Regions from separate parts of the Cupriavidus sp. BIC8F genome, predicted to be linked through region 2. Evidence: predicted binding sites of a transcription regulator. Region 2 holds the regulator's gene; each other region holds the start of a gene.
What was found. Region 2 encodes FNR, which switches genes on or off when oxygen is low (the NO sensors DNR and NnrR bind a similar motif). Its sites were predicted from a motif close to TTGATNNNNATCAA; they were not measured.
Positions count from the first base shown of each region.

Region 1: a site for FNR is predicted at 4,015-4,028, ahead of RS901_RS09000 (universal stress protein). Genes of this name have one in related genera too.
Region 3: a site for FNR is predicted at 4,517-4,530, ahead of RS901_RS21120 (OmpW/AlkL family protein). Genes of this name have one in related genera too.

Region 1 covers NZ_CP136094.1:1,905,844-1,913,492, forward strand. Annotated here, with positions in the region: gene RS901_RS08985 (ClcB-like voltage-gated chloride channel protein) at 1-471, opposite strand, end outside; gene RS901_RS08990 (DEAD/DEAH box helicase) at 772-2,364, shown strand; gene RS901_RS08995 (serine/threonine protein kinase) at 2,384-3,430, shown strand; gene RS901_RS09000 (universal stress protein) at 3,478-3,918, opposite strand; gene RS901_RS09005 (CaiB/BaiF CoA-transferase family protein) at 4,269-5,336, shown strand; gene RS901_RS09010 (carboxymuconolactone decarboxylase family protein) at 5,429-5,839, shown strand; gene RS901_RS09015 (LuxR C-terminal-related transcriptional regulator) at 6,003-6,629, shown strand; gene RS901_RS09020 (L,D-transpeptidase family protein) at 6,714-7,649, shown strand, end outside.
Region 2 covers NZ_CP136094.1:3,905,072-3,912,720, reverse strand. Annotated here, with positions in the region: gene ccoG (cytochrome c oxidase accessory protein CcoG) at 17-1,489, shown strand; gene RS901_RS18245 (hypothetical protein) at 1,534-1,743, shown strand; gene RS901_RS18240 (hypothetical protein) at 1,740-1,985, shown strand; gene fnr (fumarate/nitrate reduction transcriptional regulator Fnr) at 2,048-2,773, opposite strand; gene RS901_RS18230 (sulfite exporter TauE/SafE family protein) at 2,852-3,610, shown strand; gene scpB (SMC-Scp complex subunit ScpB) at 4,180-5,034, shown strand; gene rluB (23S rRNA pseudouridine(2605) synthase RluB) at 5,040-6,953, shown strand; gene rimP (ribosome maturation factor RimP) at 7,255-7,649, shown strand, end outside.
Region 3 covers NZ_CP136095.1:198,505-206,153, reverse strand. Annotated here, with positions in the region: gene RS901_RS21140 (MBL fold metallo-hydrolase) at 1-781, shown strand, start outside; gene RS901_RS21135 (NADPH-dependent F420 reductase) at 1,026-1,643, shown strand; gene RS901_RS21130 (GNAT family N-acetyltransferase) at 1,668-2,057, opposite strand; gene RS901_RS21125 (AMP nucleosidase) at 2,244-3,731, shown strand; gene RS901_RS21120 (OmpW/AlkL family protein) at 3,809-4,453, opposite strand; gene leuA (2-isopropylmalate synthase) at 4,796-6,493, opposite strand; gene RS901_RS21110 (hypothetical protein) at 7,129-7,649, shown strand, end outside.

The DNA.
Region 1 (7,649 bases), 2.0 Mb from region 2:
CATGCGGCGCATGTTCGAGCCGCCGCCGCGTTCCAGCCGGGTCGAGGGGAACAGCGAGCCGCACAGCGCCGCCAGCTGGATCATCGCGCCTTCCTTGCCGACCGAACTGCCACTGACGATCGAGAAAAACGATGAGAGCGCGCGCAGCAAGGTGATCCGCACCGGCAGGCGGCCGCTGCCGTTGGCCACCGCTTCCATGTAGTCGGTGGCGCCGCCGTGGCTGCCGGCCAGGCGATTGGCCAGCACCAGCAGGCCGCCCGCCAGCGCGCCGCCCGCCGCCGGAATTACCAAGCGCCACGCCAGCGCCAGCGTGGCGAATACGGCCACCACGTCGGCATGGCTGGAAAACAGCACGACGCCCGCGCCCTCCAGCGCTTCCTTGAACAGTGTGGTGGCAATGGCCGCGACGATCCCGACCGGGATGGCCGCGAACAGGGTGACTTCCTGGTCTTCGAGGAAACGCAAGCGCATGGCGGCTTTCCGGGGCACATGTGGCGCGGGTGCGGAGCCGGAGAGGGGGCGGGCAGAGGCTGTCATGATAGCGCAGCGCCACCCGCGCAGAGCCGATGTGCGCCGGCGCGCATGCGGGGCCGCGCCCGGTGCAGAACCCGCTGGTCCCGGACTGGTACACTACCGCTCTTTCCTTCGCGGGCGGGCCGGTGCCCTGCCATGCCGGCTTCCCGGCGTTCGCGTTCCGATTCCGATCCGATTACCAGGAGCCATCCGGCGTTTGGCGCACCGCGTGCGCAGCGATGGCCCAAGCAGCAATACATGTCTTTTTCTGAACTCGGCTTGTCCGACAAGATTGTGCGTGCCGTGGCCGAACAGGGCTACACCACGCCGACTCCCATCCAGGCCCAGGCAATCCCCGCCATCCTCAAGGGCGGCGACCTGCTCGCCGGCGCGCAGACCGGCACCGGCAAGACCGCCGGCTTTACGCTGCCGATGCTGCAGATGTTGTCCGACTCCGCGGCGCGCGGCGCCAATGGCGCGCAGCGTCCGGCCCGCCTGCCGGTGCGCGCACTGGTGCTGACGCCCACGCGCGAACTGGCCGCCCAGGTCGAAGAGAGCGTGCGCAACTATGGCAAGTACCTGCGCCTGCGCTCCATGGTGATGTTCGGCGGTGTCGGCATCAATCCGCAGATCGAACAGCTCAAGCGCGGCGTCGAGATCGTCGTGGCCACTCCCGGCCGCCTGCTGGACCACGTGTCCCAGCGCACCATCGACCTGTCGCAGGTGGAACTGCTGGTGCTCGATGAAGCCGACCGCATGCTCGACATGGGCTTCATCCACGATATCCGCAAGATCCTCAACGTGCTGCCGGCCAAGCGCCAGAACCTGCTGTTCTCGGCGACGTTCTCGGACGATATCCGCGCGCTGGCAGACCGCCTGCTGAACAACCCCGCCTCGATCGAGGTGGCGCGGCGCAATACCACGGCCGAGACCGTGGACCAGCGCGTCTACCCGGTGGACCGCGAGCGCAAGCGTGAACTGCTGGCCCACCTGGTGCGCCAGCATGACTGGCACCAGGTGCTGGTGTTTACGCGCACCAAGCACGGCGCCAACCGCCTGGCCGAGCAACTGACCAAGGACGGCCTGTCGGCACTGGCGATCCATGGCAACAAGAGCCAGTCGGCGCGCACGCGCGCGCTGTCGGAATTCAAGTCCGGCACGCTGCGGCTGCTGGTGGCAACCGATATCGCCGCGCGCGGCATCGACATCGACCAGCTGCCGCACGTGGTCAACTTCGACTTGCCCAACGTGCCCGAGGACTATGTGCACCGTATCGGCCGCACCGGCCGCGCCGGCGCCGAGGGCGAAGCGATCTCGCTGGTCTGCGTGGATGAGATTGCGCTGCTGCGCGATATCGAACGCCTGATCAAGCGCAAGCTCGAACAGACCGTGTTGCCGGGCTTCGAGGTCGACCCGAGCATCGCGCCCGAGCCGATCCAGAAGGGCCGCCAACAGCGTGGCGGTGGTGGCCAGGGGCAAGGACAAGGCCAGGGCCGCGGACGCGCCCAGGCGCGTCCGGCCGGCAACGAAGGCGAGGGCGCCCAGCGCCAGCGCCCGGCGCGCGAAGCGCAGGCTGCGCCGCGGCAAGCCCAGGGCGGCCAGCCGCGCACGCGCGCTGCCGAAGGCGGCCAGCGCGGCAATGGTGCCGCCAACGGCAACCGTGGCGGCCAGCCCGCCGGCGGCGCGCGCAATCCCGCACCGCGCCGCGACGGCCAGGAGCCGGCGCGCCAGCAACGGACCGCGGCGCAACCCGCGCGCCAGCCGCACGACGCGGCCCCGGCACCTGCGCGCAATCGCCGTCCGGCGCCGCAGGCCGCGCTGCTCGGCGGCAACCGCAAGCCGGCGCGCTGAGCGGATCAGGGCTGACACCATGCACGCGTCCGACGCTCCGGCCGACCCCGGCGTTCCCTACGCCGGCCTGACGCCGGAGCTGATGCTGGACGCGCTGGAAGGCGCCGGCCTGCGCCCCGACGGGCGCCTGCTGGCGCTCAACAGCTATGAGAACCGCGTCTGGCAGCTGGGCATCGAGGATGCCCCGCCCGTCATCGCCAAGTTCTACCGTCCGGGCCGCTGGACCGACGCGGCCATCCTGGAAGAACACGCCTTCGTGCAGCAGCTGGCCGATGCCGAGATCCCGGCCGTGCCGGCCATGGTGCTGGCACCGGGCGAGGCCGGCACGCTGCTGCATCACGCCGGCTTTCGCTTCGCGGTATTCCCCCGCTGCGGCGGCCGCGAGCCCGCGCTGGACCGTTCCGATACGCTGACCTGGCTCGGCCGCTTTATCGGCCGCATCCACGCGCTGGGGGCGACGCAGCCCTACCAGGCGCGCCCGGCGCTGGATCTGGAAACCTTCGGCGTTGCTCCGCGCGACTGGCTGCTTGCCAGCGGCTGTATTCCCGCCGAGCTGCTGCCCGCGTGGCAATCGGTGACGGACCTGGCGCTGGACGGCGTGCGCCGCTGCTATGAGCGCGCCGGCGAGGTGCGCCTGCTGCGCACCCACGGCGACTGCCATCGCGGCAACGTGCTGTGGATCGACGAGGACGACGCGCGCGGCGGCACCCATGGCGCGCCGGGCCCGCACTTCGTGGATTTCGACGACAGCCGCATGGCGCCGGCGATCCAGGACATCTGGATGCTGCTCGAGGGCGACCGCGCGGCCATGCAGGACCAGCTGGCCGACATCGTTGCCGGCTATGAAGACTTCGCGGAATTCCAGCCGCGCGAACTGTGGCTGGTGGAAGCGCTGCGCACGCTGCGGCTGTTGCACTACAGCGCCTGGCTGGCCAGCCGCTGGGCCGACCCGGCCTTTCCGGCCGCGTTCCCGTGGTTCGGCACGGCGCGCTACTGGCAGGACCGCATCCTGGAGCTGCGCGAACAGGTGGCGCTGATGGACGAAGCGCCCCTGTGGGGCGCCTGAGGTCTACCGGACGGCGCCGCCAGGGCGCCGGTATTCGGCTGCTTTGCTCAGCTCTTCTTTTCCGGCGCCTTGACCAGCAGCACCGGGCACTCGGCCTGCGCCAGCACGCGGCCCGCGACCGAACCGATCACCGCATCGAAGAACGAACCCCGGCCATGCGTGCCCATCACGATGGCCGCGGCGTCGACCGAGCGCGCACAGGCGACGATGCGCTCCGGCGCGAAGCCGTGCAGCGGGTGCCGCTCGAACGGCACCTTGGCTGCGGACAGGATGTCGCAGACCGCCGCCATGGCCTTGTCGCTGGCCTCCTTGTGCCAGTCGTCGATGGTCTCCTTGCTGACAAAGGCGCGCACCTGGCCGCTCACTTCCGGCGCCACATGCACGACATGCACGGTGAAGCCGCTCTGCAGCAGCTTGCCTTCGGCGATAAAACGGGCTGCGGCGTCGCTGAAGGCCGAGCCGTCGGTGGCGAGCACGATATTGGTCATGTTGGGAATCTCCTGGATGGGGGCTGTCGGCAGGCGGTGCGCCATGAGGCGGCACCGCCACTGGAACCATCATGGCACCTAGTGTCCTGCCAGGACCCGATTTAGATCAAGTCGGATCGGATTTATCCTATCCCGCCGTGCGATAGCCGGCCGGTTGACGGATTCCGTCAATCCGGCTGAAGCATTTGGCCATTGCCCCGTCAACGCGGCGGCGCGTAGCATGCTCCCGAGCCCCGCGGCAGGCATTGGCACGCCCGTGCTGCCGCAGGCACGGCCCATCCCATACCTATTCAATACAAGCTGCCCCCGGCCATGGCGCGGGCGGGCGGCGATTGCGGAGACGAACGATCATGAGTGAGCGTGGCAACCTGCTGCCCCTGCGCGGAATCAAAGTAGTGGAATTCGAAGGCATCGGCCCCGGCCCGTTGTGCGGCGCGATGCTGGCCGGCCTGGGCGCCGAAGTCACGCTGGTGACCCGCCCGGTCGCGCCGGATGCCCGCCGCATCCTGCGCGGCCAGCCCGTGCCGCCCGAGATGGAGCTGGAGCACGGCAAGCGCGTGGTGCAACTGAACCTGAAGTCGCCGCAAGACGTGGCCGCCGCGCTGGACCTGGTGGCCGGCGCCGACGCGCTGATCGAAGGGCTGCGCCCGGGCGCGATGGAGCGCCTCGGCCTGGGCCCGAAGGTGTGCCATGCACGCAATCCGCGCCTGGTCTACGGCCGCATGACCGGCTGGGGCCAGACCGGCCCGCTGTCGCAGAGCGCCGGCCACGACCTCAACTACATCGCGCTGACCGGCCTCTTGTCGATGGCCGCGCGCGAAGGCTCACTGCCGATGGTGCCGCCGACCGTGGTGGGCGATGCCACCGGCGCGCTTGGCCTGGCATTCGGCATCACCAGCGCCATCCTGAGCGCGCGCGCCAGCGGCGAGGGCTGCGTGGTGGACGCGGCCATCACCGATATCGTTGCCATGCTGGGCTCGCTGGTGCAGGTGTCGCGCGCAGCCGGCACATTGGGCGGCCCGCAACCCAGCCCCTTCCACGATTCGCCGTTCTATGACGTCTTCCCTTGTGCCGACGGCCGCGCCATCACGCTGGGCGCGCTTGAGCCGCAGTTCTACCGCGAGCTGCTCGAGCGGCTCGAACTGACCGACATCGACCCCGCCGCGCAGTATGACCGCGCCCAGTGGCCCGCGGTGAAGGCGCGCATTGCCGCCTGCATCGCAGGCAAGCCCAGCACCCACTGGGAGTCGGTGCTGGGCGGCACCGACGTGTGCTTTGCGCGCGTGCTGACCCTGGACGAGGCCGCGCGCCATCCGCACAACCAGGCACGCGGCACGTATCGGCTGTACCAGCAGGGCGAGCGCGAGGTGCCGCGTTCGGCGCCGGCGCCGCGCTTCCTGCCCGCCGGCACGGAATGACCTGGGGCCGCGGCACTGGTGCTGCGGCCACTCGAATCTGCCTGATCGGTTCGGCTACCATGCGGCATCCACCCAAACCGGAGACCCAAGCCATGGCCGAACCGAGCCAACCTCCAGCCTATACCCCCACGCCGGCCTTCGAGGCCGGTCTTGACGTGCGCACCGAAGTGCTCGGCTCCGAGCACGTCCGGCGCGCGCTGGACGCCGCCGCGCAGCAGGGCGACACCAGCCTGCAGCAACTGGTGACGGAGTTCGCCTGGGGCACGGTCTGGACCCGCGACGGCCTGGACCGCAAGCAGCGCAGCCTGGCCACGGTGTCGATGCTGATTGCGCTGAACCGGCCGCAGGAGCTGGCCGGGCACCTGCGCGGCGCGCTCGCCAACGGCGTTACGCCGCAGGAACTGCGCGAGCTGATGGTGCACAGCGCGGTCTACTGCGGGTTCCCCGCGGCGCTGGATGCCAGCCGCAAGCTGACTGAAGTCCTCGACGCTGCCAACGGGTAACGCCGACCGCGGCATCGATACGAAAACAGCGCGACGCAGAAAAGACTGACTCTGATGCAGATTCTGCTGCATCTGCGCAGCGAGGATTCGGCGCGTCAGGACCTCTCCGGCCCCTTAACCTTGGCACCAGGCCAAGCCATGCCAGTCGTTAAGGAGCCTCAAATTGCATCTCGCGCTGATCGTCGACGTACCTTCCCAGTTCCGCGCCACGCTGTCCGCTGAACTCTGCGCTGAGCTGGGCGCCAGTGAAGTACTGGAAACGGATGGCATGCGGGAAGCGTTCCGGCTGGTCCGCGAGCACCGGCCGGGGCTGGTGCTGGTCGATGTCGAGCGCTTCGGCAGTCCCGGCATCGACTTTGTCCGGCGCGTCTCGGCGACGCTGCCCGCCGTGCCCTTGCTGGTACTGTCTGACAGTGACGCCACGCTGGCGTCGGTGCGGGCGCTGCGCGCCGGCGCCCATGGCTTTGTGGTCAAGCAGCGTGGGCTGGCCGAGGTGATGCACGCGGTGCGCGGCGTGCTGAGCGGCTACATGGTATTTCCCATGCATACGCTGGAGACCGTGCGCCAGATCGGCGAGCAGCGGGAATCGGGCTTTGCGCGGCTGAGCAACCGCGAAATCACCGTCCTGCAATACCTGGCGCGCGGCCATTCCAACAAGTCGATCGCGGAGCAACTGCTGATCAGCAGCAAGACGGTCAGCACCCACAAGGCCAACATCATGGCCAAGCTCAATGTCGGCTCCCTGGTCGAAATGGTGGACTACGCGCGCCGGCATCAGCTGGTATGGTGACGCGCACCCCGGGCGGCTTGCCGCACCATGCCGCCATCGCGGGTAGACTGTGGGCGTGTGTGACGAATCCGAGCTTTCCGCCCGATGCCTCCGCCCCTGAATGCCGCCGCGCGCCGCCTGGGCGCTGTAGTGCTTGCCTGTGCCGCCGCGTGCCTGGCCGCGCCTGCCTTCGCCAATGAACCGATGTGGTTTGCGCAGGGCCGTCCGGTGCCGGCGGCCCGCCAGGCCGTCGATGCGCTGGCTGCGGCCGCGGCCGACGGCCTCGATCCGCGCGACTACGATGCCGACGCCTTGCGCCAGGCCGTGGTCCAGGCCGCCAGCGGGCCAGCCCTGCCGCCGGACGCGGCCGCACGCGTGGATGCCGCGCTGAGCGCCGCGATGGAGCGGATGCTGGCAGACCTGCACGGCGGACGCGTCAACCCGCGCGCGGTCCATGCCAACTTTGCCCCGCAGGCGGAACGGCCCTTTGATGCCACCGTCTGGCTGCGCGATGCCGTCACGCAGCAGCGGCTGCCCGACGCCATCCGCCAGGCAGCGCCTACCTTCCCGCTCTACGGCACGCTGCGGGAGGCCCTGGCGCGGTATCGCGAGATCGCGAAGCAGCCGGCCTGGGGGCAGCCGCTGCCACCCTTGCCGGCGAGCAAGCTGACCCCGGGCCAGCCCTGGGCCGGGGCCGCGGCGCTGACTGCACGCCTGGTTGCGCTGGGCGACCTGCCCGCCGGCACCCAGGCGCCGGCCCGCTACGAAGGCGCCCTGGTCGGCGGCGTCAAGGCGTTCCAGGCGCGCCACGGCCTGGAGGCCGACGGCGTGATCGGCGCGGGCACGCTGGCACAACTCAACCTGCCCATCGCCAGCCGTGTGCGGCAAATCGAACTGACCATGGAGCGGCTGCGCTGGACGCCGCTGGACGGTCCGCGCATGATCGTGGTGAATGTGCCGGAGTTCATGCTGCGCGCCTATGAGATCCGCGACGGCAAGCTCGACATCAAGCTCGAGATGAAGGTGATCGTCGGCAAGGCA
Region 2 (7,649 bases):
GCGGGAGAGCATGCCCATGAACGCACCCGGGACAGAAGAAATGGCCCGGGCGGCCGACCTGCAACGGTCGGCCGCTGCGCCGGGCGAGACCTCTGACGAAACGCTCTACGAGGTCCGCCGCAAGATCTACCCGCGCTCGGTGACGGGCGCCTTCTCCAGCTGGCGGGTCTGGCTGGTGATCCTGACCCAGTTGGTCTACTACGGCACGCCCTGGCTCCAATGGAATGGCCGCCAGGCCGTGCTGTTCGACCTTGGCGCGCGCAAGTTCTACATCTTCGGGCTGGTGCTGTGGCCGCAGGATGTGATCTACCTGGCGGTGCTGCTGGTGATCTCGGCGCTGGCGCTGTTCCTGTTCACGGCGATCGCGGGGCGGCTGTTCTGCGGCTATGCCTGTCCGCAGACGGTCTATACCGAGATCTTCATGTGGATCGAGCGGCGGGTCGAAGGCGACCGCATCGCCCGCATCCGGCTCGATGGCGATCCGTGGAGCCTGCGCAAGTTCCGTCTGAAGGCGACCAAGCACTTCCTGTGGGTGCTGATTGCGCTCTGGACCGGCTTTACCTTCATCGGCTATTTCGCGCCGATCCGCGGGCTGGGCGGCGAGGTGCTCAGCCTGTCGCTGGGGCCGTGGCAGTCGTTCTGGATGCTGTTTTACGCGTTCGCCACCTGGGGCAATGCGGGCTTCATGCGCGAGCAGGTGTGCAAGTACATGTGCCCGTATGCGCGTTTCCAGAGCGTGATGGTGGATCGCGATACCTATGTCGTGACCTACGACGTCGGCCGCGGCGAGCCGCGCGGCAGCCGGTCGCGCAAGACCGACCACTACAAGGCGGGGCTTGGCGACTGCGTCAACTGCAGCATCTGCGTGCAGGTGTGCCCGACGGGCATCGATATCCGTGACGGCCTGCAGTACGACTGCATCGGCTGCGGCGCCTGCATCGACGCCTGCAACCAGGTCATGGACAAGATGGACTATCCGCGCGGCCTGATCCGGTACACCTCGGAAAACGCGATGCGCAAGGCCTTGTCCGCAGTGGCATCGCGCAAGCGCCTGCTGCGTCCGCGCGTCATCATCTATTCCGTGATCTGGGTAGCGCTGCTGGCCGGCTTCATGGCGTCGATCGCGCTGCGCACGCCGCTGAAGGTCGACATCATCCGCGACCGTGGTGCGCTCGGCCGTGAAGTGGAAGGCCGCTGGATCGAGAACGTCTATCGCCTGCAGTTGATCAACACCACCGAAGCGCCGATGAAGATCAGCGTGCGCGCCGACAGCGAAGAGCTGAAGAACCTGAAGGTGGAATACGACAAGCAGGCCGAATCGCTGGCGCCGACATCCAACCGGTTGCTGCCGATCCGGATCCGCGTGCCGATCGAGGCCGCGGCGCAGGGCACGCACAAGATCAACGTGACAGTGACGAGCGAAGGCACGGAGCGGGGGCAGGCCGAAATCCGGCAATCCACCAGTTTCATCGTGCCGCGCGATTTGTAAAGCTAGGCAGACGCGGACGTAGTCGTCAAGATGAAGGGGGCAATATGAGTCAGCAAGGCAATCCGTGGTGGAAGGAGCCGTGGCCGTGGCTGTTGATGAGCGGCCCGCTGGTGGCGATGGTGGCGTGCGGCGTGACGATCTGGCTGGCGTCCACGCATCCGGACATGCCGGTGCAGGGTGCAACGCGTCATGGCCTGGTGGTGGAGAAAGCCGATGCCGCGCAGCCCAAGGCTGCCGCAGTGAGGCAGCCATGAGGTTGCGCTGGCTGATGTGGGTACTCTGGCCGGCGTTCCTGATGGCTGGCTTTGCGACCGCGACGGTGTTTTCGGTGGTGGATCCCGGTGACCTGAACTTCTTCGGTCAGCCGATCGAAGCGTCCCGCGAATCGGTCTACACCATCGGCTTCCTGATGGCCTGGGTGTTCTGCGCGTTGTCCAGCGGACTGACGCTCTACACCATGCCGACGCGGCTCAGCGATACCGACGAACTGGAATGAGCGGACTGGCGTGAAGTCTGCGCTGCCATGGCCGGATGCGGCACTGGCAGCGCCTTGGCCACCTAGCAGGAGCGGCTGTAGAGTTGCTTGATGCCGTCGATGTCCACGAGCTTGACGTGGCGCTGGCGAATCTGGATCAGGCCGGCTTCAGCAAAGCGAGAGAACAGGCGGCTGACGGTTTCGAGCTTCAGGCCCAGGTAGCTGCCGATCTCTTCGCGGCTCATGCGCATCACGAACTCGGACGCCGAATAGCCGCGCGCCGACAGGCGCTCAGAGAGGTTGATCAGGAAGGCGGCGAGGCGTTCCTCGGCGCGCATCGAGCCCAGCGTGACCAGCATCAGCTGGTCGTGCGTGATTTCCTTGCCCATCAGGCGCAGGAACTGCTGCTGCAGCGATGGCAGGTCTGCCGAGAGGGACTGCAATTCGCTCATGCGGACCACGCAGACTTCGGTATCTTCCAGCGCGGCGGCATCGGAGGCATGCTGCATCTCGCCCAGCCCGTCGAGACCGACGATTTCGCCGGGCAGGTGGAAGCCGGTAATTTGCGAGCGGCCGTCTTCGGTTGTGACGTGGGTCTTGAGCGTGCCAAAGCGCACGGCATAGACCGCTGTGAGCGGATCGCCCATGCGATACAGGGTTTCACCCTTGTGCACGCGGATGCGTTCCTGCACCAGCGTGTCCATCTTGGCGAGGTCTTGCTGCGACATGCCGACCGGAAGGCACAGCTGCCCCATGGCACAGGTGGAGCAGCGGGGCGACATCTCGGTAACGGGAATGGAGGTGAGCAATTGGAACCTGCTAGAAATGGCAGCGTGGGCGCGATTAAAACATTTTACCGTGCGATGTGATGTGGTAGGGAGTGAGAATTGACATTTGGCGTGCTGATCAGCGTTTTTCTGCTGGCTTTGCTTGGCGGGGTCCACTGCGCCGCCATGTGCGGCGGCGTGGCGCTGGCCGTGGAGCAACGCCGCGGCGAGATGGCGACGATCAGTCTGATGCCCAGCCGCGCCGCCTGGCTGGGCGAGTTGCTGATTATGCACCTGGGCCGGATCTCGACCTATATGCTGCTCGGTGCCGCGCTAGGCGCGGTCGGTGCGTCGGCGTGGAAACAGGACTACCTGCCGGTGCAGCGCTGGCTGTTCGGGGCGGGCAGCGTCATGCTGCTGTGGTCGGGCTGGCGGTTGCTGCGCGGCAATACTTTTACTGTCAACTGGCTGGAGCGCATGGCGGCGCGCGCCAGCGCAGCGGTGGCGCGGCGGCTGGGTGGCCTGGCAGGCGCCATGCCGGCGTTTGTGCGGGCGCGCGGCGGACTGGCGCGGCGTTATGGCATGGGCCTGGCGTGGGGCCTGGTGCCGTGCGGCATGGTCTATGGGGCGCTTACGCTGGCGCTGCTGGCGGGCAACGCGGCTTCCGGCGCACTCGTGATGGGCGTGTTCGGGCTCGGCACACTGCCTAACCTGCTGGTGCTTTCCGGCCTGTCGGGCTACTTGCGTACGCTGTCGCGACGTCCCGGTGTGCGCCTTGGGGCCGGCCTGGCGGTGATGGCGTTCGGCGGCCTTGGCATTGCGCGAGCGGTGCTGCTGCCACATTCGCTGGCTGAGCATGGATTCTGCCTGGTGTTCTGAGGCGCCGGCGCCGCCCGGGCAACGGATGATGGTTGCAGGCGGGGGCGGGAATGCCATACAATCGCCAACATTGCGGTATCGCGCGGCATAGTATGAGTCGCGGTAAGCAGCGGGCGAGCAGCGCCAGGCGGCCTTCCTACCAGAAGGCGCGTTCAGGGCAGGGGAAGCGGAAGGTTTTCGATGCCCGTCCCGTCCCCGCAGTCCATCCGGTTCAAAAGATCTGGTTCAAAAGTCCGGCTGGCACTGCGGTGTTGGCGATGCCGGCCTTGCTCCCGATACCCGTTTTTCTTGCGTCCGAGGCCTTCAGTTCGCTGACAGCGACGTCCGATATGTGCGGGCGCGCTACGCAAGAGGTTTGCTGGCCGATCCATAACGGCACGCGAACGATCTCCTGCCGGAACGACCCGGCAACTCGATGCAAAGATAGGGAAGTGCACGGCTTGGATGCAGCAGGTATCCGGCTAGCTGCGCAATGAGATGGCGGTGGCTTTCGCACCGCTGTATCCAAAATCTCCGGTGCCCCGGATCCGTCCGGGAGCAGGTGCAAAGACAGGCTGCACACCATCAACATGAATACCCAAGAGGCGAAGATCGTCCTCGAGACGGCGCTGATCTGCGCGCAGGAACCGTTGCGCGTCAATGATCTGCGGCGGTTGTTTGACGACGACGTCGGCGCAGACACGATCCGCGTGCTGCTTGAGGAACTATGCCAGGACTGGCGACCGCGCGGCGTGGAACTGGTGGCCCTGGCCAGCGGCTGGCGCTTCCAGAGCCGGCCGGAAATGCGTGAATACCTCGATCGGCTGAATCCCGAAAAGCCGCCAAAATATTCGCGCGCCGTGATGGAAACACTGGCAATCATTGCCTACCGCCAGCCAGTGACCCGCGGCGATATCGAGGAAATCCGCGGCGTGACGGTCAGCACGGAAGTCGTCAAGAAGCTTGAGGACCGCAGCTGGATCGAGGTGATCGGACACCGCGACGTGCCGGGCAGGCCCGCGCTGTATGCGACCACCAAGGCATTCCTGGACGATCTTGGCCTGCGTACGTTGGATGAGCTGCCGCCGCTGGAAGACGCCCAGGCGCAGGCGCAGGCAACCCTGCTGGAACAGCAGGCCATCAATTTTGAAGACCTGGCTGCAAACAAGGCGGCCAGCGCCGACGAGGAGGCATTTGCCGATCCCGCCGCGCAAGCAGCGGATGTGGCTGAAGCATCCGTCGCAAACGAAGCCGAGACGACCGAACCGGTCGACCAAGGCGCCGATGGCTTTGATGTGCAACTGCTGCAAGCTGCAGCCGACGATGCCGCCGAGGCCGCTTCCACCGAACCAGCCGCACCCAATCCGGACGGGGCGCGGGGCGATTTGCCGGACAACGGCACCCCGCCGCACCCGAGCGAGCACGACGAGCGCGTGCCGAACTGAACAACATGCAACATCCGATAGTGAATATCTTGTCTGATTCCGTTGAGCAAGACACCCGCAATGCGGGTGCACCCGCCGACACCGGCGCCGCAGAACCCGGATCGGGCAGCGAAGCCGCGCCCCGCCGCAAGGGGCTGCGCCGCGGGCTGAGGAACCTGGTCGCATCGCGCCGCCAGGCGCAGGACCGAGGCGAGGGCGCCGAAGGCGCCAGCGCCGGCGGCCAGGCCGATGCCGGTGAACCGGGCGCCGCACAGGCGGCAGGTGGCGCGCGCGGTGGTCAGCGCGGCCGCGGCAAGCGCAAGACGGGGCAGGGCGAGGGCGGCCAGGGTAGCCAGGGTAGCCAGGGCGGCCAGGGCGGCCAGGGCGCCAGCAAGGCCGACAAGGTGGACCGTGCGGCCAGAGCCGAAGGCACGGACAAGCCCGAGCAGCCCGGCCGCAAGCGCAAGCCGGTCCAGCGCTCAGGCAAGGCGGCGGCGCCGGGCGACGCGCAGGGCGCCGGCGCGCGGCAGCAGGGCCGCCGCAAGGATGGCGGCAAGCCGCAGGCGCCCCGCAAGGGCCAGGGCGGCGGGGACAAGACCGCGGCGAGCAGCGAAGACCTGTTCCGCTTCGTGATCTCCGAGCAGTACGACACCGAAGACACCGTCATCCCGCGCACCAAGGCCAAGCCGGTGCGCGAGCTGTCGGCCGACGACGACGCGCCCAAGCTGCACAAGGTGCTGGCCGAGGGCGGGCTGGGCTCGCGCCGCGAGATGGAAGAACTGATCCTGCAGGGCCGCGTTTCGGTCAACGGCCTGCCGGCCCATATCGGCCAGCGCATCCTGCCGGCGGACCAGGTCCGCGTGAACGGCAAGCTGATCCACCGCAAGGTGTCGACCAAGCCGCCGCGCGTGCTGCTGTACCACAAGCCCGCCGGCGAGATCGTCAGCCAGTCCGATCCGGAAGGCCGTCCGACCGTGTTCGACAGCCTGCCGCGCATCAAGAGCGGCAAGTGGGTCGCGGTGGGCCGCCTGGACTTCAATACCGAAGGCCTGCTGATCTTCACCACCTCGGGTGACATTGCCAACCGCTTCATGCACCCGCGCTACGGTGTGGAGCGCGAGTACGCGGTACGCACGCTGGGCGAGCTGGCCGAGGCCGACCGCCAGCGCCTGCTGCACGGCATCAAGCTCGATGACGGCGAAGCCAACTTCCTGCGCATTGCCGACGGCGGTGGCGAAGGCGTCAACCAGTGGTACCACGTGGCCCTGACCGAAGGCCGCAACCGGGAAGTGCGCCGCATGTTCGAGGCGGTCGGGCTGACCGTGTCGCGACTGATCCGCACCCGCTATGGCCAGTTCCTGCTGCCGCGTGGCCTCAAGCGCGGCCGCTGGCAGGAAGTCGAGCCCAATGACGTCAAGGCGCTGATGGCCGGTGTTGGCCTGAAGGTGCCCGGCAAGGGCGAGCAGGCCCCCAAGGGCGCCACCAAGGTGGGCGGGCGCAAGCAGCGCACCGAAGCCGCGATTGCCGGCATGCCGATGCCCACGGGCATGGACGGCCTGCCGCGCTTCGACCAGGGCGGTGCCCGGGGCGGTGGCGGCGGCCGCAGCAGCCAACCGGATCCGATGAAGACCTCGATGGGCTATATCAGCCACGGGCCCACCTTGCTGACCTCGCACGCGGCCAACCTGGGTGGCGGGCGCGGCACTGGCGCACGCCAGGGGCGCGGTGGCGCCGGCATGGGCGGTATGGGTGGCATGCGCGGTCAGGGTGGCCAGAGCGGTCTGGGCGGCCAGGGTCAGGGCAAGCCGCGTCGTGGCGGTGGCGAAGCCAACGGCAATGTGATGCCGAAGGCGTCGAAACCGGGCGGTAACCGTTCCCCGCGCGGCGGCAGTGGCGGTGGCGGCGGCAACCGTGGTGGCAACCGCGGCGGCAACCGATAAGCGCTGATTGCGGCGCATGGCGGGCTGAATGCCCGCCGGCGCCGGGTTCAGTGCGCGGAAATGTCTGGCTTTTGCCTTTTCGACATAATCCGCGTATAATTCAAGTCTATTCAAAAAGCCATCCTCGTCGAGGATGGGCGAATGATGGGCATTGCGCCCATTTTTTTTTGGTTCGCCCGTTTTTCGGTTCTCTCCGCTGGGGCGGGGGGGTGGCGGACAGGCAGCGCTGCAGCAGGGTCGTCCCGGACGGCACCGGCGGGTTTGCCTGCCACGGTGTTGATGGCCATTACTCGGGATAACAGTGCATCTGGCAGATTTGATCGAAACCACCCTAAGCGGCATGGGATATGAGCTGGTCGAGCTCGAGCGTGCCCCGGCCGGATTGCTGCGTGTCTATATCGATCAGCCTGAAACCGGCATTGCCATCGAGGATTGTGAAAAGGTGAGCCGCCAGCTCACCCACGTGTTCACGGTCGAGAACGTCGACTATGAACGCCTCGAGGTCTCGTCGCCCGGACTGGACCGGCCGCTGAAGAAGCTGGCCGACTACGTTCGCTTTGCCGGCGAGGAGGTGCGCGTGACGCTGCGCCTGCCCGTCAACGGACAGAAGAACTTCACAGGCATCCTGCGCGAGCCCACCGGCGCGGCGGGCGAGGAGAAGATTGGCCTGGAGTTCGAGGGCAAAGATGGCCCGGC
Region 3 (7,649 bases), on a different contig from region 2:
CGCGCGCGAGGTGCAGAGCCTGCTGGCGCGGATGTTCGTCGAATCGACGCCGGGCATGCAGACCGCGGTCAACGCCTACCTGATCCATACCGGCAGCCACCTGGTGCTGGTCGATACGGGCGCGGCAGCCTGCTTCGGGCCCACCCTCGGGCGCATCGGCGAAAACCTGCGCGCGGCGGGCTACGCGCCGGAACAGATCGATACCGTGCTGCTGACCCACCTGCACGGCGACCACGCCTGCGGCCTGGCCACCAACGGCAAGGCGGCGTTCCCGAACGCAATCGTCTATGTCGACAAGGCAGATGCCGACTACTGGCTCAGCGAAGCCAATGCCGCCGCCGCGCCGAAGGAGGCGCAGGGCCTGTTCGCCATGGCGCGCGCCGCGGTCGCGCCGTACCAGGCGGCGCAGCGCTTCCGACCCTTCAACGGCGGCGCCGGTGTCGAGCCCGTTCCCGGTGTGCGCGCGGTGCCGGCCAATGGCCACACTCCGGGCCACAGTGGCTACCTGTTCACCTCGGGCAAGGACAGCCTGCTGCTGTGGGGCGACATCGTGCACAGCCATGCGGTGCAGTTCCGCCGCCCGCAGGTGGCGATCGAGTTTGACGTGGACAGCCAACAGGCGGTGATCACGCGCCAGCGCATCCTGGCCGATGCCGCCAAGGGCCGGCTGTGGGTGGGGGGCGCGCATATGCCCTTCCCGGGCCTTGGCCATGTGCGTCGCGATGTGGCCGGGTATGTGTGGGTGCCGGCCGAATTCGGGCCGATCCGCAACGACCGCTAGCCGACCACGCCGGGCTGTCGCTTTTTCGCCTAGAGTCATCCCAGCGGCCCGTATGACATACGGGACGGATGGTCGTGTCCACTGCGGAGGATTTGCGATGAACGCCAGGGCATCCCGCTTCGATCCTGCCCGCCGCCGCTGGCTTGGCGCCGGCGCCGCGGCCCTGGTGCTGGCCGCGCCCGTGCCGCGCGCCGTGCGCGCCTAGCCTGGCCCGGCGGCCGGCCGCAAGGCCGGCGCGCAGCGCATCGGCGTGATCGGCTCGGGCCACATCGGCGGCACCGTGGGCGGGCTGTGGGTCAAGGCCGGACACCCGGTCCTGTTCTCGTCGCGGCACCCGGAGACACTCAAGCCGCTGGTCGAAGAATTGGGTACGCTGGCGCGCGCCGGCACCGTGGCCGAGGCCATTGCGTTCTCCGACGTGCTGTTCCTGGCCACGCCCTATGGCGCGCTGCCGCAGCTCAGCCGCGACCATGCCGATGCCTGGCGGGGCAAGATCGTGCTCGACGCCACCAACGCCTATGAGCACCGCGATGGCCCGATCACCGAGGAGGCCAGGCGTAACGGCATCGGCATCACCACCGCGCGCTACCTGCGCGGCGCGCGCGTGGTGCGGGCCTTCAACTTCATGGGGGCGTCGCAGTTTGCCAGCGAGCATCACCGGGCGGGCGGCCTGGTGGCGGTGCCCATCGCCGGCGACGACAAGGCCGCGCTCGACGTGGCCGCGCAGCTGGTGCGCGATGCGGGATTCGAACCGGTGGTGGTGGGGCCGCTGGCGAGCGCGGATCGCTTCGCACCGGGCGGGCCGCTGTTCCGGCAGGTGGGTACGGCCGAGGAGTTCCGGCGCAAGATGGGCGCACGCTGACGCTGCGCCTGGGGTGCTGGCGGATCAGGGCCGGCGCCGCTCCATTGCCACCATCGACGGCGTAAAGCCGAGCTGGCCGAAGAATGCGGCTTCGGAGGAACGCGCCGCGCGCAGCATCCAGGTGATGTCGGGGTCGTTGCCCACGATGTGCCGCACCAGGGCGCGGCCGATGCCGCGCCGGCGGTGGCTGGGCGCGACGGCAACCATCGACAGGAAGCCGTCGCAGACGTCGTCGCACAGCGCGCGGGCAAAGCCGACGATCTCGCCGTGCTCCACCGCCACGACCACCCGTTGGGAGTTGGCCACCAGCCGTGCGAATTTCTCCGGGCCGCCCACCCGGTGGGCCCAGCCGTTGGCGATCAGTAGTTGTCTGGCTGCCTCGATGTCGTCGGGCAACAGGTTACGGATTTCCATCGGCGGCTCTCCCAGTAAAGCGTGTACGGCCCCTCGCCGCCCCTGCCACTAGGGGCGCCGCGAGTCGAGAACGGCACGGGAACCCGTGCCGCGCAATTGGCGGAGTGTAGCGAGCGGGCGCGGGCGCGTCAATTTGGCTTCCGGCGGGGTCGGGTGCTGCTCACGCCGGCGCGCCGGCGCGGTATCATGGCCTCCATGAACGCCCCCGTCTTTTCCTCCGCACATCCGGCCGACCAGCTTGCCGAGTTCACCGACGCGGATGCGGCGATCGCGCGCATCCGCGACATCTACGAAGCTTCGGTCGGCGCCGTGCGCGCGCGCTTCGATGCCTTCGCCAGCGGCAAGCCGCTGCCCTCGGCCGCGCATGCGTGCTATCCGTACCTGGGCATCTCGGTCAACATCGAGACCATGGTCACCGACAGCCGGCCGTCATGGGGCACGGTAGCCTACCCGGGCGTGTATGGCACCACCGTTACCCGCCCCGACCTGCTGGCGGACTACTACCGCGACCAGATCGAGCGGCTGATGCGCTATCACCGCGTGCCGGTGGTGGTGGGACTGAGCCGGCGCCCGATCCCGCTGCCGTTCGTGATCGAGGCTTCGACCACCGACATCAGCTACACCCAGGCGCGCGAGCTGGAGGCATCGTTCGTGCTGCCCGAGCTGAGCCGCATCGACGACGGCATCGCCAACGGCACCTATGAGCCGATCCCGGGCGAGGCCTGGCCGCTCTCGTTGTTCCCGGCCGAGCGCGTGGACCTGGCCCTGCAGCGGCTGTACCACTACACCGGCACGGCACCGCAGCATTTCCAGCGCTTCGTGCTGTTCACCAACTACCAGCGCTATGTCGACGAGTTTGTCGAGCTGGGCCGGGGCCTGATGGCCAGCAGCGACGGCGGCGGCTACACCCGCTTTGTCGAGCCCGGCGACGTGATGCAGGAACTGGGCGGCGCGGAACCCGACGACGCCTCGCGCCCGCGCGCGCTGCCGCAGATGCCGGCCTACCACCTGGTGCGCGAAGACAAGCTGGGGGTGACGCTGGTCAATATCGGCGTGGGGCCGTCCAACGCCAAGACCATGACCGACCACCTGGCCGTGCTGCGCCCGCATTGCTGGCTGATGGTGGGCCACTGCGGCGGCCTGCGCCGCTCGCAGCAGCTGGGCGACTACGTGCTGGCGCACGCCTATGTGCGCGACGACCACGTGCTCGACCACGACCTGCCGCCGTGGGTGCCGGTGCCGCCGATCGCCGAGATCCAGGTGGCCCTGCAGGAGGCCGTGGCGCGCGTGACCGGGCTGTCCGGCAACGAGATGAAGACCCGCATGCGTACCGGCACGGTGGTCTCGACCGATGACCGCAACTGGGAACTGAAGTCCAAGTCGCTGTATGCGCGCTTCAACCAGTCGCGCGCGATTGCCATCGATATGGAAAGCGCGGCGGTGGCGGCCAACGGCTTCCGGCTGCGGGTGCCCTATGGCACGTTGCTATGCGTGTCGGACAAGCCGCTGCATGGCGAGCTCAAGCTGCGCGGCATGGCCAACGCCTTCTATCGCCAGCGCGTCAGCCAGCATATGACCATCGGGCTGGAGGCGATCCGCATCCTGCGTGAGAACGGGGTGGAGCAGCTGCATTCGCGCAAGCTGCGCAGCTTTGATGAGCCGGCGTTCCGGTAGGTCCGCACCCTCGCTCATCCGGAAAAGCAAAAGGCCGGCGCCTGATTGGCGCCGGCCTTTTGCATGGCACTGCAGGATCAGAAGCGATACCCCACCCCCATGCTGAACAGCCACGGATCCAGGTTCACCTTCGATACCTTCACATCCCCCGCCTTCACATCGCTCGACAGCCAGATCTTCTTGATGTCGGCGTTCAGGAACCAGTTCTTGGTCAGCTTGTAGTCCATGCCGATCTGCAGCGCCGGGCCTACGCTCCAGCTATCGAGCTGCAGCGCGTTGTTGGCAATGTTCTCGCCCCAGATGCGGGTGAAGTTCAGGCCCGCGCCGATATACGGGCGGAAGGTGCCGTTGGGGATGAAGTGGTACTGCACCAGCAGCGTCGGCGGCAGATGCTTGAAGGTGCCGACCTTGTTGCCGTCCAGGTAGACGTTCTGCTTCTGCGGCACGGTCAGCACCAGTTCGGCGGCGATGTTCGGCGTGAAGAAGTAGGTGACGTCGAACTCGGGAATCCACTTGTTGTTGACCGTAATGCGGTCCGACGGGCCGACGCCGCCGACGGGGTCGGAGCTCTTGGCCATGTCGAGATAGGTGCCGCGCAGGCGCACCATCCAGTTGCCCTGGGCATCGTCCGCGGCGGCGGCAGGGGTGGCGAAGGCGCCCAGCATGGCGCAGGCGGCGATGGCGGAACAGGTGACCCGGGTGCGAAGAGAGAGTGTTTTCATGAGGTTCTGCTTGGTCTGGTATCAAATCCGGATCCAGTTTGGCCGAGCAGGCCGGGCTGGGCCTTGACCCAAAACAAGTAGCAGGGAACGGGGCTGGCCGCGTCGCGCAGGCGCTACAGCGAGGAAGGCGCCGCGGTGCCAGCTGCACCGACGCTTCTAAACACATGCGGAATTATTCGTGGCGCGGTGCGATGCTGCCCCTTACGCTGTGCGAAGGATCCGAGCACGCCTGCAGCGTGTGCGGATCGGCACCGAGCATGTCGTGGGCGTCCGCAAGGGCGTCTTTCCGGGTGTGCCCCGTGGGGGCGGGGCACACCGGTTTTCTTGCGGCGGCTTGCGGTGTCAGGCCTCGGCGGCCTCTGCGGACTGCGGGGCCTGGGCCACGCCAAAGCCGGCCTGCAGGTGCCGGTTCACGCCCGAGATCACCGCGCGCAGCGAGGCCGTGACCAGGTTGGCGTCGATGCCGGCGCCGAACCCTGTCGGCGAATCGCCCACACGCACTTCCACATAGCAGGCCGCGCGCGCATCCGCGCCGGCGGTCATCGCATGCTCGTGGTAGTCCATCACGCGTACCGGCAAGTCCAGCGCATTGACGAAGGCGTCGATGGGCCCGTTGCCGGTGCCGCGCACGCTGCACGGCTTGCCGTCGCGCACCATCTGCACTTCGATCTCCGTGGCGCCGCCGCTGTCAGACACCAGCTGGTGCGATACATAGCGCAGCGGTGTTTCCTGCGCCAGGTACTCGCGCCGGAACAGCCCATAAAGATCCTCGGCGCTCGCCTCGAGCCCGGTGTCATCGGTCATGGCCTGCACCGCGCGGCTGAATTCGATCTGCAGGCGGCGCGGCATGTAAATGCCATGCACCTGCTCCAGCAGATAGGCCATGCCGCCCTTGCCGGACTGGCTGTTGACGCGGATCACCGCGTCATAGCTGCGGCCGAGGTCGGCCGGGTCGATCGGCAGGTAGGGCACTTCCCAGATGCCGTCCGGCTGCTGCTGCGCAAAGCCCTTGCGGATCGCATCCTGGTGCGAGCCCGAGAACGCGGTGAACACCAGGTCGCCCACATATGGATGGCGCGGATGCACCGGCAGCTGGTTGCAGTGCTCCACGCACTGGCGCACCGCGTCGATATCGGAGAAGTCCAGTCCGGGCGCCACGCCCTGCGTATAGAGGTTGAGCGCCAGCGTCACCAGGTCGACATTGCCGGTGCGCTCGCCGTTGCCGAACAGGCAGCCTTCGACGCGGTCCGCGCCCGCCATCAGCGCCAGTTCCGCGGCCGCCACCGCGGTGCCGCGGTCGTTGTGCGGGTGCACTGACAGCGCGATGTGTTCGCGCCGTGCCAGGCGGCGGTGCATCCATTCGATCTGGTCGGCGAACACATTGGGCGTGCTGCATTCGACCGTGGTCGGCAGGTTCAGGATCATCGGCCGGTCCGGCCCGGCTTGCCAGGCGGCAGAGACAGCATCGCTGACTTCCAGCGAGAAGTCGAGCTCGGCCAGGCTGAAAGTCTCGGGCGAATACTCATAGGTCCATGCCGTCCCAGGCATGGTATCGGTCAGCGCCTTGATCAGGCGCGTGCCCGAGACCGCGACTTCCTTGATCTCTTCACGCGAGGCATTGAAGACAATGCGCCGCCAGGCCGGTGCGATCGGGTTGTACAGATGCACCGTGGCCCGCGCTGCGCCGCGCACGGACTCGACGGTGCGGCGGATCAGGTCTTCGCGCGATTGCGTCAGCACCACGATGCTGACGTCGTCGGGGATGCGCTGCTCTTCGATCAGCATGCGCACGAAGTCGAAATCGGTCTGCGAGGCCGCGGGGAACGCCACTTCGATTTCCTTCAGGCCGATCTTCACCAGCTGCTCGAAGAAGCGCAGCTTGCGTGCCGGGTTCATCGGCTCGATCAGGGCCTGGTTGCCGTCGCGCAGGTCAGTGCTCATCCAGCGCGGTGCGCGCGTGATAGTGCGGCCGGGCCAGGCGCGGTCAGGGATGTCGACGGTGGCGGCGGGCTGGTACTTGGTGGCGGGATTGCCGAGCATACGGGGTCTCCTTCCTCGCTAAGGGAAGTGAAAAAAGAAAAACGGAAAAAGGGTGGCGAAAGGCTGCCGAACTGCCACGGGGCACTAGGCCCGGCAACCGATCGATAGGCTTAGCAGTAGCGAGGAAGCGCGCAGGGCGCGGCCCGATGCCAGGGCAGCCAGCACGCGAGCGCGGGCAGCGATGCGGGACGCATCGGCAGCCTGGCTGAGTGTGCTGGTGTAACGGTTCATCGTGCCTGGAGGAGGGGGGCCGAGGGCCGCTCGTGGTTGGTGCGCGTCCGGCAGGCGCCGGATGGCCTGCAAAGGTTAGTCGACAAGGCCGGGCCCGGTCAAGCGTGGGAGCGCGCCGGGTGGGGGCGTGGCCCGATCGGGGGACTGCCATGCGCGGGTTGCGCCAAACGGCTGGGCCGGCTTGCGGGCGAATCCGTGCCGGTCATATTTGCCTCGCCCGAATGGCGGTGCCGCTGCGCTGGAAGGATGAACCACGCGCATGTTCTGTGCGCCGCACCTCAGTCCTCTGGCCGGTATTGCGCTGGCACCTTTGTGCCTAGGCTGTTAGCGCGGGAAAAAAACACATGACTGGGGGGAACATCATGAGACTGAGAACGTGGGCATCCTGGCTGGCAGGCGCTGCCATGACCTTGCTGCTGGCAGCGTGTGGCGGTGGCGGCGGCGGTTCGAGCACGCCCACCACGCCAAACGCAGGCGGCTCCACGCCGCTGACCTATACGGTGAAGATGAGCGTGACCTCCGGCGAGGTCGGCGTCGGCCGCACGATCACAATCAGCGCGCTGGCGGTGGACAGCAACGGCCTCGACGTGTCCGGCAACACCACCTTCAACTGGACCAGCACCGACAGCGGCATTGCCACCGTGGAGCCGAGTGCCACCACGCCGGGCAGCGCCGTGGTCAAGGGCATTGCAACCGGGACGACCACCGTCCAGGTGGTGGCGAGCGTCAAGGGCGCCGACAACACCACGGTGCAGCTGCCCGCGCAATCCGCCACCATCACCGTGGTGCCGGCCTCGGCGCTGAGCTACAGCCTGTCGATCCCGAACAGCAGCCTGTCGATGAGCGACGGGCAGACGCTGCCGGTCAAGGTATCGCTGGTCGACAGCAACGGCGCCGATGTGTCCGCCAGCGTCAACAGCTGGGC